Regions from separate parts of the Stenotrophomonas sp. C-A genome, predicted to be linked through region 2. Evidence: predicted binding sites of a transcription regulator. Region 2 holds the regulator's gene; the other holds the start of a gene.
The links. The regulator FliA, encoded in region 2, starts transcription of late flagellar genes. The targets are predictions, from matches to a motif close to TAAAGTTTNNCNNNCNNNGGCCGATAA.
Positions count from the first base shown of each region.

Region 1: ACW5IY_RS21845 (GGDEF domain-containing protein) is a predicted target of FliA. The motif match lies at 2,264-2,290, and genes of this name have one in related genera.

Region 1 covers NZ_CM132916.1:4,713,069-4,720,987, reverse strand. Annotated here, with positions in the region: gene ACW5IY_RS21855 (sulfite exporter TauE/SafE family protein) at 1-441, opposite strand, end outside; gene ACW5IY_RS21850 (YchJ family protein) at 544-936, shown strand; gene ACW5IY_RS21845 (GGDEF domain-containing protein) at 940-2,220, opposite strand; gene egtB (ergothioneine biosynthesis protein EgtB) at 2,371-3,642, shown strand; gene egtD (L-histidine N(alpha)-methyltransferase) at 3,639-4,613, shown strand; gene ACW5IY_RS21830 (lytic murein transglycosylase) at 4,698-5,966, shown strand; gene ACW5IY_RS21825 (D-hexose-6-phosphate mutarotase) at 6,007-6,873, shown strand; gene ACW5IY_RS21820 (DUF2628 domain-containing protein) at 6,924-7,697, shown strand; gene ACW5IY_RS21815 (benzoate/H(+) symporter BenE family transporter) at 7,704-7,919, opposite strand, start outside.
Region 2 covers NZ_CM132916.1:2,225,809-2,233,727, forward strand. Annotated here, with positions in the region: gene ACW5IY_RS10515 (chemotaxis protein CheA) at 1-632, opposite strand, end outside; gene ACW5IY_RS10520 (protein phosphatase CheZ) at 635-1,240, opposite strand; gene cheY (chemotaxis response regulator CheY) at 1,240-1,632, opposite strand; gene ACW5IY_RS10530 (RNA polymerase sigma factor FliA) at 1,690-2,433, opposite strand; gene ACW5IY_RS10535 (MinD/ParA family ATP-binding protein) at 2,430-3,317, opposite strand; gene flhF (flagellar biosynthesis protein FlhF) at 3,304-4,926, opposite strand; gene flhA (flagellar biosynthesis protein FlhA) at 5,072-7,132, opposite strand; gene flhB (flagellar biosynthesis protein FlhB) at 7,177-7,919, opposite strand, start outside.

The DNA.
Region 1 (7,919 bases), 2.3 Mb from region 2:
ACCGATCGCCAGCGCGATCGCCAGCTCGCGGCGACCGATCTCCTGCGGGCGGTGCAGCGCGCCGAAGTCCTTCTTCCACAGTGTGTAGGCCAGCATCGCGATCAGCAGCACCAGCACCAGTGGGCGCACCGCGTCCTTGGGCAGCAGGCTTACCGCCGTGGCCCCGGCGAAGGAGAAGATGAAGGCCGTACCGGCCGCGAACAGTACCGGCTTCCACGGGAAGCGCACATTGCGCGCATAGCGCCAGGCCGCCGCACCGGTACCGAACATCGAACTGAACTTGTTGGTACCAAACAGCATCGCTGGCGTCTGCTGCGGCAGCACCGTGAACAGTCCAGGCAGCTGCACCAGGCCACCGCCACCCACGGCGGCATCCACAAGACCGGCGATGAAGGCGATCACCACCAGCCACCACAACTCGGGGGGAACCAGTTCCAGCACGGCGATCAATCAAGGTGGGGGCGCGACAGCATACGCCTGTCCTGTACCCGGCGACCTGTGCCGTGCGTGGATCAATCCGCGCAACCCGGCGACAATGCTGATATGAGCCGAAAACCTGCCGATCCCTGTCCCTGCGGCCTGCCCGCCGACTATGCTGCCTGCTGCGGCCGCTTCCACGCCGGTGAAGCCGCGCCGGATGCCGAGCGCCTGATGCGTTCGCGCTACAGCGCCTATGTGCGGGGCGTGGCCGACTACCTGCGCCAGAGCTGGCACCCGGACACGCGTCCGGCCGAGTTGTCGCTGGATGATGCGCCCGGCCAGCGTACGTATTGGCTGGGCCTGACCGTGCACGAGCACACCGTCACCGGCGCCGACAGCGCTGAGGTCCGGTTCACCGCGCGCTACCGGGTGGGCGGCGGCAGCGCGGTGAAGATGACCGAGCACAGCCGCTTCCTGCGCATCGAAGACCGCTGGTATTACCTCGACGCGCTCTGAGCCTCAGCCACCGCGTACTGCCAGCACGCCCTGCCCGGCATACGCGCGCACCTGGTTGCGGCCTCCGTCCTTGGCGACGTACAGCGCCTGGTCGGCAGCCTTGACCACCGCCGCCGGCCGCAGACCGACGCGGGTGTCGGCCAGACCGATGCTTACCGTTACCTGCACTACCTGTCCGCTGCCGCCGCGCCCGCGCTGCTGGCGCCCGGCGTCATCGTCGCGGCTGCGGGTGCTGCGGTCACGCAGCTGCATGCGGGTCTCCTCGATGCTCTGCCGCAGCGCCTCCACGGCATCCATGCAGGCTGCCGCCGGGCGGTCCAGGAACACCACCGCGAACTCCTCGCCGCCATAGCGGAACGCACGTCCACCATCACCCACGCGCGCCAGCCGTGAGGCCACCAGGCGCAGCACGTCGTCGCCGGTGTCGTGGCCGTGGGTATCGTTGAACGATTTGAAGTGGTCCACATCCACCATCGCGATGCTGTAGGTGCCGCGTGCCCGCTGCAGGGTCTCGTTGAACGCGCGGCGCCCGGGCAGGCCGGTCAGCTCATCGCGGAAGGCCATGTGGAACGACTCCTGCAGCATCGCGCCCAGCATCAGCAGCAGGGCGGCGCTGCTCAGCGCCGGCAGCAGCACCGGCTGCAGGAACACCCTCGGCAGCATCCACCACAGGCACAGCAGGGCCAGCAGCATTGCTGTATGCAGCGGCCTCGGATGCCGCCATGCCTGCCAGCCCAGCGCCGCCGTGGCCAGCAGGAACAGCAGCGCCGGCAGCTGCGCCAGCGCGTTCCACTCGGCCGGGATCCACGCCCAGTGACGGTTCGACAGCAGATCGTGCATGCCGCGCGGCTGCTGCGTGGCCAGCAGCAGGAAGATCAGCAGCGCCGTACCGCTGGCGACGGAGCGCAACAGCAGGTCGTGGCGGCGCCGCCCGCGCTCCGGCCACAACGACAGGCCGGCGAACAGCAATGGCAGCCACGCCGAGATGGCATGGAAGCGCAGGGGTGTCAGCGCGCCGACATGACCGTTGCGCAGGTAGCCGCCGACATCCTGGTGCAGCAGCGCGAACATGACCGCCACCACCAGCAGCAGGCACAGCGACCGTACCTGATGGTAGAGCAGGGCCAGGCCGGCACCGAGGCAGGCCAGCAGCCAGGGCAGGATGCGCTGCGCCGGGCTGGCCACGTCTGCGGTATCCAATGCGGTCCATACCCCCACGGCAACCAGCAGGGCGGGCAGCACGAACAGGTAGTGCGCAGGCTGGCGGAGCGGATGCAGGGGCAAGCAGGAATTCCAGCGCGGTGACGACGCGGCCGCAGCATTGCCGTTAGCGGCGCGCGTGCCTGCATCTTGAATGCGGGGGGCTTACCCATGTGAACAAAGTGACGCCGAACCATGACATCGCACTCACCGTCCTGCGCCGATGCTGCCCACATGGACAGCGTACCCACCGCCGTCGCTGCCCCGCAGCACGATCTCGCCCACCAGTTCGCACGGGTGCGTGCGCGCAGCATGCAACTGGCCGCGCCGCTCAGCGCCGAGGACGCCATGCTGCAGAGCATGGCCGATGCCAGCCCGAGCAAATGGCACCTGGCCCACACCACCTGGTTCTTCGAGCGCTTCGTGCTGGCGGGCTTCGCTGCTGCACCGGCGCATGACCCGGCCTGGGATTACCTGTTCAACAGCTACTACAAGAGCATCGGTCCGGCGCATGCCCGGCCGCAGCGCGGGCTGCTGTCGCGGCCATCGCTGCAGCAGGTGCGCGACTACCGCCAGCAGGTCGATGCACAGGTGCAATCGCGGCTGGCGGCCGGCGACCTTGATGAGCAGGCACTGCAGCACCTGCAGTTGGGCCTGCAGCACGAACAGCAGCACCAGGAACTGCTGCTCACCGACATCAAGCATGCGTTCTGGTGCAACCCGTTGCAGCCCGCCTACCGCGAGGACCTGCAACCTGCCGCCAGCGCTGCCAGTGCGCAGGGCTGGATCGAATCACCCGAGCGCATCGTCACCGTCGGTGCCGCAGCCTGGCCGCTGCATACCGCCTTCGCCTACGACAACGAATCGCCAGTGCATCGCGTGTTGCTCCCCGCGCACGCACTGGCCGAGCGTCCCGTCAGCAATGCCGAGTACCGCGCCTTCATCGACGCCGGCGGCTACCGTGAGCCGCGCTGGTGGCTCAGTGAAGGCTGGGTAGTGCGTGAAGCCGAGGACTGGCGGCATCCGCTGTACTGGGATGACGCCCTGCAGCGCGAGTACACCCTGGGCGGTTGGCGCGAACTGGATCCGCACGCGCCGGTCTGCCACCTCAGCTACTACGAGGCCGATGCCTGCGCCCGCTGGGCCGGCGCGCGCCTGCCCAGCGAGTTCGAGTGGGAGGCCGCTGCCGCGTCGCAGCCGCTGCGCGGCCATTTCGCCGATGACGATCGGCTGCACCCGCAGGCAGCGCGGGGCCGTGGACTGCGACAGCTGTTCGGCGATGTATGGGAATGGACCCACAGTGCTTACGGTGCCTATCCCGGTTTTCGACCCTTCGCCGGCAACCTCGGTGAATACAACGGCAAGTTCATGTGCGGGCAATGGGTACTGCGCGGCGGCAGCTGCGTGACGCCCCGCGGCCATGTGCGCGCCAGCTACCGAAACTTCTTCATGCCACCGGCGCGCTGGCAGTTCTCCGGGCTGCGCCTGGCCAGGGACCTCGCATGAGTACGGTGCAGGACGCGCTGCACGCATTGACCGATCTCACCCCCGGGCGCCAGCAGATCCTGGCTGACGTGGTGGCCGGGTTGTCGCGCACGCCCCGCCAGCTACCGTCCAAGTACTTCTACGATGCACGCGGCTCGCGCCTGTTCGAGCAGATCACGCAGACCCCCGAGTACTACCCCACGCGCACCGAGCTGGCCCTGCTGGCGCGCGTGCTGCCGGACATCGCCCGCACCGCTGGCCCGCGCCTGCACGTGGTGGAGCTGGGCAGCGGCAGCGGACGCAAGACCGCGCTGCTGCTGGCCGCCCTGCACGACCCGGTGGCCTACACACCGATTGAAATCTCGCGTGCCGCGCTGCTGTCCAGCATCGACCATCTGGCACCGGCGCTGCCTGAGGTGGAGATGCTGCCGGTCTGTGCCGACTTCACCCGTCCCGTGGCCGTGCCCCTGCCCGAACGTGAGCCTGCGCGACGGCTGCTGTTCTTCCCCGGTTCCACGCTGGGCAACTTTGAAGGCGAAGACGCGGTCGCACTGCTGCGCGCGATGCGCCAGACGATGGGCCGCGACGGCCTGGCCCTGGTCGGCATCGATCTGCACAAGGACCCGGCAATGATCGAGGCCGCCTACAACGACGCGCAAGGCGTCACCGCCGCATTCACCCTCAATCTGCTGGCGCGCCTCAACCGCGAGATCGGCAGCGACTTCGATCTCGATGGCTTCCGTCATCGTGCCCGCTACAGCGTCGCGCGGCTGCGCATCGAGACCGATCTGGTCAGCCAGCGGGCACAGGACGTCCATCTGGATGGCCGGACCTTCCACTTTGCCGCCGACGAACCGATCCGCGTGGAGTACAGCCACAAGTACACCGACGACAGCTTCGAGTCGCTGCTGCAGGAGGCGGGACTGCAGGTCACGCAGCGCTGGAATGCCGACAGTCCCGCCTACGGCCTGCGCCTGCTGCGTGCCATCTAGGGCGGACGGCCAGCCGGTGCCCCTTCAGGTTCAGCAGTACCGCTACCCCTAAGATGGCCGTGCAACGGCAACACGGAGGACGCCATGCCCATTCTGACCACGCTCGGCCTGGCGGCCGCTCTCGCCTCGCCCCCGGTGCTGCCTGCAGCATCCAATGCCAGCGTCGATCCGGCCTTCAGCCGCTGCCTGGCGGGTCTGCAGGCCACGGCCACCAGCCAGGGCATCAGCGCCGTCCGCTTCAATGAGATCACCGCCGGGCTCACCCCGGACCCCAGCGTGCTCGGCCTGCTCGATGCGCAGCCCGAATTCACCACGCCGATCTGGGACTACCTGGCCGCGCTGGTCGATCGCCAGCGCGTGGCTGATGGTCGCGCCATGCTGCAGCAGCACCGCGACCTGCTCGATCGGGTGTCGGCGCAGTACGGCGTCGATCCGGCCACCATCGTCGCAGTCTGGGGCGTGGAGAGCGACTACGGCCGCGTGTTCGGCAAGCGCCCGCTGCTGCAGTCACTGGCCACGCTGTCCTGCGCCGGCCGTCGCCAACCCTTCTTCCGCGGTGAACTGCTGGCGCTGCTCAAGCTGATCGACCGCGGGGACCTGCAGGCACAGGGGCTCACCGGTTCCTGGGCCGGTGCCTTCGGGCACACGCAGTTCATGCCCAGCACCTATGCGCGCATCGCCGTGGACGGTGATGGCGATGGCCGCCGCGATCTGGTCGGCAGCATTCCCGATGCGCTGGCGTCCACCGCCAACTACCTCAAGCGCGCCGGCTGGCGCAGCGGAGAGCCCTGGGGCATGGAAGTTCGCGTTCCTGCGGGCTTCAACGCCAGCCAGGCGGGGCGTACCCAGCGTCGCGCCCTGGCCGACTGGCGTGCGCAGGGCGTGACCGCGCTGGATGGCAGCGCGTTGGCTCCGGTCAACCTGCCGGCGGATGCGCGCGCCGCCCTGCTGCTGCCGGCCGGCAACAAGGGCCCCGCATTGCTGGTGTTCCGCAACTACGACGCGATCTACAGCTACAACGCCGCCGAAAGCTATGCGCTGGCGATCGCGACGCTGGCTGACCAATTGCGTGGCGGCAACGGGTTGGCCACCGCCTGGCCGACCGATGACCCGGGCCTGGGCCGCGATGAGCGCCGCCAGCTGCAGACCCTGCTGCTGGCCCGTGGCCACGATATCGGTGCCGCCGACGGCATGATCGGTACCGCCACGCGTCGCGCGATCCAGACCGAGCAGCAGCGCCTGGGCTGGAGCGAGGTGGACGGCCGCGCCGGCCAGCGCATCCTGCGCACGCTGCAGGAAGAAGCCGCCGCTATCGCACCCGCTGGGCAGAAGGCCTTGCCGGCGGCACGTTGACCGCGACATCATCGCCGCGGTCTTCAAGGAGCGTCATCGCATGCAGTTGAATCCGGACATCAGCACCGGCCTGTATCACGGCCTGGAGGCCTGGCAGGTGCGAACCGCCAACGCCACGGCGGTCGTCAGTGTGTTTGGTGGCCAGCTGTTGTCGTTCATCCCCGATGGGCAGCCCGATCTGCTGTGGCTTTCGCCCACGCGCGCCGAGCTGCCTACGCCCATCCGCGGTGGCGTCCCGGTGTGCTGGCCGTGGTTCGGCCGCCAGGGCCAGAGCGCCGATGTACCGGCGCATGGCCTGGTACGTACCGCGCGCTGGGAGCTTCTGCAGGCCAGCCAGAGCGATGATGGTGAGGTCGAGCTGCAGTTGGCGCCTGCGCCCTGCGCCGATCCCGGCCTGCGCCTGCAGATGCAGCTGCGCATCGGCCGCCAGCTGCGCCAGCAGCTGGTCACCGAGAACACCGGAACCTCGCCGGTGACCTTCACCCAGGCCCTGCACAGCTATTTCCGGGTGGGCGATGCCAACCGGGTCGAGGTCGAGGGCCTTGATGGCCTGCAATACCTGGACAAGTACGAGGACTATGCGCAGCTGCGCCTGCAACAGGGACCGTGGTCATTGCGCGATCCGCGTGATCCCGGTCGCAGCGATCGCATCTATACCGGTGCCGGCGGCCATTACGTGCTGCGTGATCCCGTACTGCAGCGGCGGATCGAGATCCGCAGCGAAGGCAGCCAGACCCTGGTGGCCTGGAATCCCGGTGCCGAGGCCGCAGCCAGGATGGCCGATGTCGGCGATGGCTGGCACGATTACGTCTGCCTGGAAGTGGCCAACGCAGGCCCGGAGCAGATTACCCTTGCGCCAGGTGCGCGCCATCAGCTGGTGCAGACCCTGGCCAGTACCGCGCTGTAGGCGCTGGCAGCGGTTTCAGTTTGTCGATGCAGGTAGCAAGGACGGAAAACATGCAGGAAGCACAATGGTGGTATGCCAATGGCAGGCAGAGCAGTGGGCCGGTGGATCTGGCCGGTCTTCGCCAGCTGCAGCAGGAAGGGACGGTTACGGCGCGCACGCTGCTCTGGTGCGAAGGCATGCCCTCATGGCGGCCGTTGTCGGAACTGGAGCAGGCGTCCACGCCCATCGAGGTGGCTCCGGCCCCGGATATCGACGCAGCCCCTGCGGTTGAGGGCATCGCGCCGAGTGTCGGCGATCCGTCCGATCCCTATCGTGCGCCGGTCGCTGTACCGGATAGGGCAGTGGCTGCCGGGCTGGAGGGCGAGATGGCCTTGTACGCCAGCGTGGTCGGCGGCAACTTCCCGATCTATCGCCAGCGCTGGCGGCTGGATCAGGGCATTGCCACGGGCAGTGGCACCTGGCACTGGCCGGCCTTCCTGCTCGGCCTGATCTGGATGATGTACCGCAAGATGTACCGCCTGGCGGCGATGTGGGCTGGCCTGCTGCTGCTGATCAGCGTGGTGGAGACCTTGCTGGACGTGCCGGATGGCCTGTCGCTGGTCATCACCTTCGCACTCAGCATCACCACCGGCATCTTTGGCAACAGCTGGTACCTGGCACACTGCCAGCGCCTGATCGCCCAGGCCCGAGCCGTCACCGGCGGCGATGACGCACGGCTGCGCAGCGAGCTGACCGCGCGCGGCGGCACCAGCGTGGTCGCCACACTGATCGCCATCATCATCGCGGTGGTACTGAGCACCGTCGGCGCCGCATTGGCGGGGTAGGGTGGGTCAGCGGTCCTGACGGGGCCGCAGCACCAGCAGGCACAGCGCACCGGCCACCAGGCCCCAGAACGCCGAGCCGATGCCGGCCAGTGAGACGCCCGAGGCGGTAACCAGGAAGGTGACCAGTGCCGCCTCGCGGTCCCGCTCTACCGCCAGCGCACTGGCCAGGCTGTTGGCGATGGTGCCGAACAGGGCGATACCGGCCACGCAGGCCACCAGCTC
Region 2 (7,919 bases):
GCTGCAACCGGCGCCGGTGCCACGGCGGCAACAGGCTTGGTGCCCGGTGCGGCGCCACCGTGCAGCTCGTCGAGCAGGGCTTCGAACTCGTCTTCGCTGATCAGTCCGTCGTCGGCTTTCTTCGCTGGTGCGACCGCGGTCGGCGCGTTGCCACCATGCAGCTGGTCGAGCAGGGCCTCGAATTCGTCGTCGGTGATCAGGTCGCTGCCACCCGCGGCGGGTGCTGCTGCGGCGGCGGGTGCCGCCACGGCACCGCCGTGCACGTCGAACTGGGCGATCAGGTCCGGCGGCGCATAGCCCGGCTCGGTGCCGGAGGAAACTGCATCCAGCATCGACTGCAGGTAGTCCAGCGATTGCTGGGCCGCGTCGAAGTGATGGGCCTGCAGCACCGCCTGGCCGGCACGCGCGGCGCCCAGCGCTTCTTCAGCGGCATGGCACAGCTCCACCATGGCGGTGACGCCGAGGAAGCCGGCGCCGCCCTTGAGCGTGTGATAGCCGCGGAACACCGCGTTGAGCTGATCGCTGTCCTGCGGTGCCTGCTCCAGCGACACCAGCTGTTCGCCGAGGCGATCCAGGATTTCCTGTGCCTCGATGATGAAATCGGCAGTGATGTCGTCGGATACCGCGCTCATGCTTACAGCCCCAGATCCGACAACAGGTCGTCGGCGTCGTTCTGCGAGACCGCGTGGCGGTCCAGTCCCTTCAGTGCCGGCCCGGCCAGTTCCGGGTCGGTGCGATGCTGTTCCGGCGGCAGGCCGAGCGCGCCGAAGCCTTCGTGCACGCGGCGGACGATGCCGACCACGCGACGGATGATCTGCCCGGTCAGGTCCTGGTAGCTCTGGGTCAGGGCGATCTCGGTCAGGTTGTGGCGGATGCGCTCGAGCTGCGCGTCCTGGCCCGGCTGCAGGCCTTCGGCGCGCAGCTGTTCGGTCAGGTTGCGGCATTCCTCGGCCAGGTCCAGGGTGCGGTGTGTGGCCTGTTCGGTCATCGCCACCACGTGGTCCAGGCGCGCGCAGGCATCGTCCAGCTCGCCGGCTTCGCTCGGCACGGTCGGCAGTTCACCCAGCGCCTGTCCCAGCTCGCGGGCCAGCCGCGAAAGACCGCTCATCATCGGCTGCGTGCGCAGCGCGACCAGTCCGTCGATGCGTTGCCGCCAGGCGGCTTCGTCACCGGACTCCAGCGCGTCCAAGGCCTCCTGCAGGCGCAGGGCGAGGGCGTTCTTGTCGACCGTGGTATCCATCAGGCGCTGGCCGCCAGGCGTTCGAAGATCTTGCCCAGCTTCTCTTCCAGCGTCTGCGCGGTGAACGGCTTGATGATGTAGCCGTTCACGCCGCTCTGGGCGGCTTCGATGATCTGCTCGCGCTTGGCTTCGGCGGTGACCATCAGCACCGGCAGCGTCTTCAGCTTGGCGTCGGCGCGGATCGCCTTCAGCAGCTCGATGCCGGTCATCACCGGCATGTTCCAGTCGGTCACCACGAAATCGAACGGCTGGCTCTGCAGCAGCGACAGCGCGGCATGCCCGTCCTCGGCTTCGGCGGTATTGGTGAAGCCCAGATCGCCCAGCAGGTTCTTGACGATTCGACGCATGGTCGAGAAGTCGTCGACGATCAGGATGCGCATGTTCTTGTTCAAAGCAGAATTCCTTTGTTGTTCATTCCGGACGGCCGGGGGCAGCCGCCTCGGGGATGTTCATTCTTCGAGGCCGGCGTCGGCGGCCTCGAACAGCTTCAGCCGGCCACGCAGGCGCAGTACCGCCTGGCCGTGGATCTGGCAGACCCGCGACTCGCTCACACCGAGCACCGCGCCGATCTCCTTCAGGTTCAGTTCCTGCTCGTAGTACAGCGAGAGCACCAGCTGTTCGCGCTCGGGCAGGTGGCCGATGGCCTTGCCCAGCTCGCGGCCGAACTCGCCGCGCTCCAGCACCTGCTGCGGGGTTGGGCCGCCCTGGGCCACGGTGTCCAGCTCGCCCTGGTCCTCGATGCGCGATTCAAGGCTCAGTACCTGGCCACGGGCAGCGTCTTCCATCAGCCGCAGGTACTCGGGCAATGGCATCTCCATCGCGGCGGCCACTTCGGTGGCGCTGGCGGCACGGCCACTGCTCTGTTCCAGGCGGCGGATGGTGGCGGCGGCATCACGTGCACGGCGGTGCACCGAGCGCGGCACCCAGTCGCCACGGCGGATCTCATCGATCATCGAACCGCGGATGCGGATCGAGGCGTAGGTCTCGAACGAAGCACCCTGGTCGGCGTCATAGCTGCGCGAGGCTTCGATCAGCCCCATCATGCCGGCCTGGATCAGGTCGTCGACCTCGACGCTCGCCGGCAGGCGTGCGGCCAGGTGGTGGGCGATGCGCCGCACGAGGTCCGAATGCTGGGCGATGACCTCGTTGGCCGCCGTGCGCTGGACTTCCCGGTACTGGGCTGCGCCTTTCATGCGGCCACCCCGCGCTGCTTGAGGATACGCTCGAGGAAGAACTCGACGCCGCCACGCGGTTCGGTCGGCGCCTGCCAGCGTGCGGTGCGGCGGGCAATCTCGGTGATCGCCAGCGCGGCCGGGCTGGACGGGTAGGCCTTCACCACCGGCTGCTGGCGCTGCACCGACAGACGCAGCCAGTCATCCTGCGGCACGCAGCCCAGGTAGTTCAGCGAGACATCGGCAAGGAACTTCTCGCACACGCGGGTCAGCTTCTCGTACAGCACGCGGCCTTCGTTGGGGTCGCGCACCATGTTGGCAACCACCTGGATGCGGTCCACGCCGCGTTCGCGCGACAGCACCTTGATCAGCGCATAGGCGTCGGTGATCGAGGCCGGCTCGTCACAGACCACCACCACGGTGTCCTGCGCGGCCTGGCAGAAGGTCAGCACGCCATCGGTGATGCCGGCGGCGGTGTCGACCACCATGATGTCCAGTTCGCGTTCCAGCTCGGAGAATACGTTGACCAGGCCGACGTGCTCGGCCGGGGCCAGTTCGGCCATGTGGCGGCGGCCAGATGCGGCCGGGACCACCAGCACGCCGTTCGGGCCTTCGACGATGACGTCATCCAGCGTGCAGCGGCCGGCGACCAGGTCTGCCAGGGTAAAGGTGGGGTTCAGGCCCAGGATCACGTCGATGTTGGCCAGGCCGAGGTCGGCGTCCAGCAGCAGCGTGCGCTTGCCCATGCCAGCCAGCGCCACGGCCAGGTTGGCCGAAACGTTGGTCTTGCCCACGCCGCCCTTGCCGCCAGTGACGGCAATGGTGCGCACAGGGCCGAGCGGCTCGCTGCGGGTGGCCGACAGCGGGAAGGTCTTGGTCAGCTTGGCGTACTCACGCGACGGCATGGTTCAACTCCGGGTTGCAGGGCATATCGGCCGCGCGGCGCAAATCTTCAAGGCGAAGTACGAGATTGGCTGCACTGGCCCGGTGCAGGTCCTCCGGAACGTCCTGGCCATCGGTCACCCAGGTGATCGGCAGGGCGTGGTCCACGGCCACCGACAGGGCATTGCCGAAGCGGCCGGTCTCGTCCAGCTTGCTCAGTACCAGGCCCTGCAGGTTGGCAGCGCCGAAGCGGCGGACCACCTCGTCCATGTCGCCGAAGCTGGTATTGGCCGGCAGCACCAGCAGCGTGCGGACCTGGCGGGCGGCGCGCAGCCACTGCAGCTGGGCGGCCAGTGCGCGGTCGCGCGGGCCCAGGCCGGCGGTGTCGATCAGTACCAGCTTGTAGTCCTTCAGGCGTTCCAGCAGCTGGTCCAGGTCGGTGCCGCTGTTGGCCTCGTGCACCGCGATGCCGAGCTGGCGGCCGTAGCCGTACAGCTGCTCGCGGGCACCGATGCGGGTGGTGTCGGTGGTGACCAGGGCCACATCACGCGGCGCGTGCTTCTCGGCGAAGCGCGAGGCCAGCTTGGCGATGGTGGTGGTCTTGCCGGCGCCGGTCGGGCCAACCAGGGCGATCACGCCACCTTCCTCCAGCGGGTCGACCGGGGCGATCGGCAGCTTGCGCGAGATCAGCCCCAGCATCAGGCCGCGGCCGCGGTGAGCCTCGGTCTCCAGCGGGATCTGCATGGCCACGTCGCGGGCCAGGCCGGCGTCGAAGCCGTACTCGTCCATCAGGTCCAGCGCAGTAGCGCGCACCGGGCAGCCGCGCAGGCGCTCGTCGGTGAAGCGGTTCATTTCGCGCTCGATCACATGGCGCATGCCGGCCACTTCCTGGCGCAGCTGGCGGATCTCGGCGTCGTCCTGGGCAACCACGGTCAGCGTCGGTGCCGGGGCCAGTACCGGTGCCGGGCTGGTTTCGTCACTGGCTTCAGCCGGTGCCGGTTCGCTGGCGGTGATCCCGGGCTGCACATCAGCCACAGCAGCGGTCGGCAGCGGTGGCGGCTGCACAGCCGGTGCCGGGCTTTCGTGATGCGCCTCGTGCGGCGGATCGATCTGGAAGTGGGCGCGGTTGGCCGGCACAGCGTTGGCAGGTGCCGGTGCAACGGAGGCTTCAGCGTACGGAGCGAAGATCTGTTCCGGCAGCGCCGGTTCGTTGACGGCGGCGCGCGCCAGGGTGGCGGCAAAGCCAGTGCTGCCACGGGTCGGCACGATCTCGTCGGCGCTGTCCAGGGTGCGGCCGGTGGCACCAACGGCCGCACGGGCGAGGGCGGCCACGGCCGAGGTGGTGGCGGCGACCGGTTCCGGCGCCGGGGTGCTGCTGCGGCGGCGGGTGACGGCGGCGATCACCGCGTCGGCGGCGGTGCGCGGCTTGGGTGCCGGCGGCGGAGCGACGTCACGGCGCGAGGCTTCCAGTGCACGCTGCACGGCGCTCTCGTCATAGTTCGCGGCGGCGACGATCTCGATGCCTTCCTCGATCCGGCGGTTGGACAGGATCACGGCGTCAGGACCATGTTCCTTGCGCACCAGGTTCATGGCCGAGCGCATGTCGGCGGCGACGAATCGTTTGATTTTCATGCTGTGGTCACGGGACGAAGACGGCGGGGTGGCGGTCGGAGAACTCGGGTGGTCGGTGGTCTGCACGGTGCGGGTTCCCCTTGGTATCTGTCTGTTGCGTTGGTTCGAAAGTGGTGTCTGTTTTCTGGCGCATCGGAGAGCGGTGTCAGCTGATCGTTCCGACCAGCTTCAGGCGCTTGTCCTCCGGCACCTCGCTGTACGCCAGGACCGACAGCGACGGAACGCTGTGGCGGACCAGGCGCGCCAGCGCGGCGCGCACCGGGCCCGGTACCAGCACGACCGCCGGCTCGTTTCGCGCTTCCTGCTTGCTGACACATTCGGCCAGGCTCTGGTGCAGTCGCTCAGCGAGTCCGGGTTCCAGCGCGGCGCCGTTGCCCTGCGTGGACTCCTGCAAGACACGTTCCAATTGCGGGTTGAGGGTGAACACCGGCAGCTCCGCCGACATTCCGGCGATCTCCTGCACGATGAAGCGGCCCAGTGCGGTGCGCACGGCGGCGGTCAGCACAGCCGGGTCCTGGCTGTTCGGCGCGTGTTCGACCAGGGCTTCGGCGATCTTGCGCAGCTGGCGGATCGGAATGCGCTCGACCAGCAGGTTCTGCAGCACGCGCACCACCGCCGACAGCGGCAGAGCCTTTGGCGTCAGATCTTCGACGAGCTTGGGCGCGCTCTTGGCCAGGTTGGCCAGCAGGTGCTGCACTTCCTCGTGGCCGAGCAGTTCCGGTGCGTGTTCGCGGATCAGGTGCGAGAGGTGGGTAGCGACCACGGTGGCCGGGTCGACCACGGTGTAGCCCAGCGTTTCGGCCTGGGCGCGCTGGTGCGGCTGGATCCAGGTGGCATCCAGGCCGAACGCGGGGTCCTTGCCGGCGATGCCTTCCAGCGCGCCGAGCGCACTGCCCGGGTCCAGTGCCAGTTCGCGGTCCGGATGGATCTCGGCGGTGGCCACCGGCACGCCGTGCACCAGCACGCGGTAACCATTGGCCGGCAACTCCAGGTTGTCGCGGATGTGCACCGAGGGAATCAGGAAGCCCACGTCCTGGGTCAGCTTGCGGCGCACGCCCTTGATGCGCGCCATCAGCTCACCGCCCTGGTTGCTGTCCACCAGCGGAATCAGCCGGTAGCCGACCTCCAGGCCCAGCGGATCGACCGGGCGCAGCTCGTCCCAGCTCAGCTCGGCGGTCGGTGCCGGCGCGGCAGGGCGGCCCAGCGCATTGAGTGCGGCGGCGTCGTTGCCTGCGGCTGCCGGATCGGTGGCGGCGGTCTTGCCCTTGCGGTAGACCTTCCAGGCGATGAAGCCGAGGATCGCGGACAGCGTCAGGAAGGCGACGTTGGGCATGCCCGGCACCAGGCCGACCACGCCGATGATGCCGGCGGTGATCGCCAGTGCGCGGTACTGGCCGAACACCTGGCCGGTCATGGCCTGGGCCATGTCCTGCGAACGCGAGGCGCGGGTGACCAGCATTGCCACCGCGCTGGACACCAGCAGTGCCGGCAGCTGCGCCACCAGGCCGTCACCGATGGAGAGCAGGGTGTAGGTGGCGGCGGCGTCGCCGAACGGCATGCCATGCTGCAGCACGCCCACGGCCAGGCCGCCGAGCATGTTGATGAACAGGATCAGGATGCCGGCGATGGCGTCGCCGCGGATGAACTTGCTGGCGCCGTCCATCGCGCCGTAGAAGTCGGCTTCCTCGCGGACTTCTTCACGGCGCAGCTTGGCTTCTTCACGCGTCAGCAAACCGGCGTTGAGGTCGGCGTCGATCGCCATCTGCTTGCCCGGCATGGCGTCCAGGATGAAGCGCGCGGTTACTTCCGAGACGCGGCCGGCGCCCTTGGTGATGACCACGAAGTTGATGATGGTGAGGATCGCGAACACCACGATGCCGACCGCGTAGTTGCCACCGATCACGAATTCACCGAACGCGGCGATCACCTTGCCGGCCGCGTCGTGGCCGTTCTGGCCGTTGAGCAGGATCACGCGGGTGGACGCCACGTTCAGCGCCAGCCGCAGCATGGTGGTGATCAGCAGCACGATCGGGAAGATGGTGAAGTCCAGCGGGCGCTTCACGTAGACCACCGCCAGCAGCACCATCAGCGAGATGGCGATGTTGAAGGTGAACAACGCGTCGAGCACGGGGGCGGCCAGCGGCACCACGACCATGGCCAGCAGGGCCAGCACGATCAGCGGTGCGCCAAGGCCCTGGCGGATCATTTCCAGAGCGCGGCGGGTGTTGAAGCCGGCGGAGGGATGGGCGCTCACGGGCGGCCTCCCTTGCCGAATTCATCCACCTGGATGTGCGGGGCGTCCGGCATCGGGCCAGTGCGCCAGGCGCGCAGCTGGTAGACGTATGACAGGACCTGGGCGACGGCCGAATACAGTCTCACGGGGATTTCCTTTCCGAGTTGGCCTTCCCGATACAAGGCGCGTGCCAAAGGCGGGGCGGAGACGATCGCGACCTTGTTGCCGTCGGCCACTTCACGGATGCGCAGGGCGGTCTCGTCCACGCCCAGCGCAACCACGGTCGGGGCGTTCATGGCACCACCTTCGTACTTCAGGGCCACCGCGTAGTGGGTGGGGTTGACCACCACCACGTCGGCGGTGGGTACCGCTTCCATCATCCGGCGGTTGGCCATCTGCTGCTGCAGCTGGCGGATGCGGCCCTTGACCTCGGGGCTGCCCTCGCTTTCCTTCATTTCCCGGCGCAGCTCTTCACGCGTCATCTTCAGCTTGCGCATCCAGTTCCAGCGCTGGTACGGCGCGTCGATGGCGGCCAGCACCAGCATGGCGCCGGCTGTGGCCAGCAGCAGGCGCAGGGTGAAGCCGAGGCCGTCGGTGATGGCGGTCTCCAGCGGGTGGTGGATCAGCCCACGCAGGGTGTCGAAGCCGGTCCAGACCACCAGCCCCGCGGCGACGCCGACGAAGGCCACGCGCAGCAGCGATTTGGTGAATTCGGCGATGGCCTCCGGGCCATACAGGCGCTTGAGCCCGCTCATCGGGT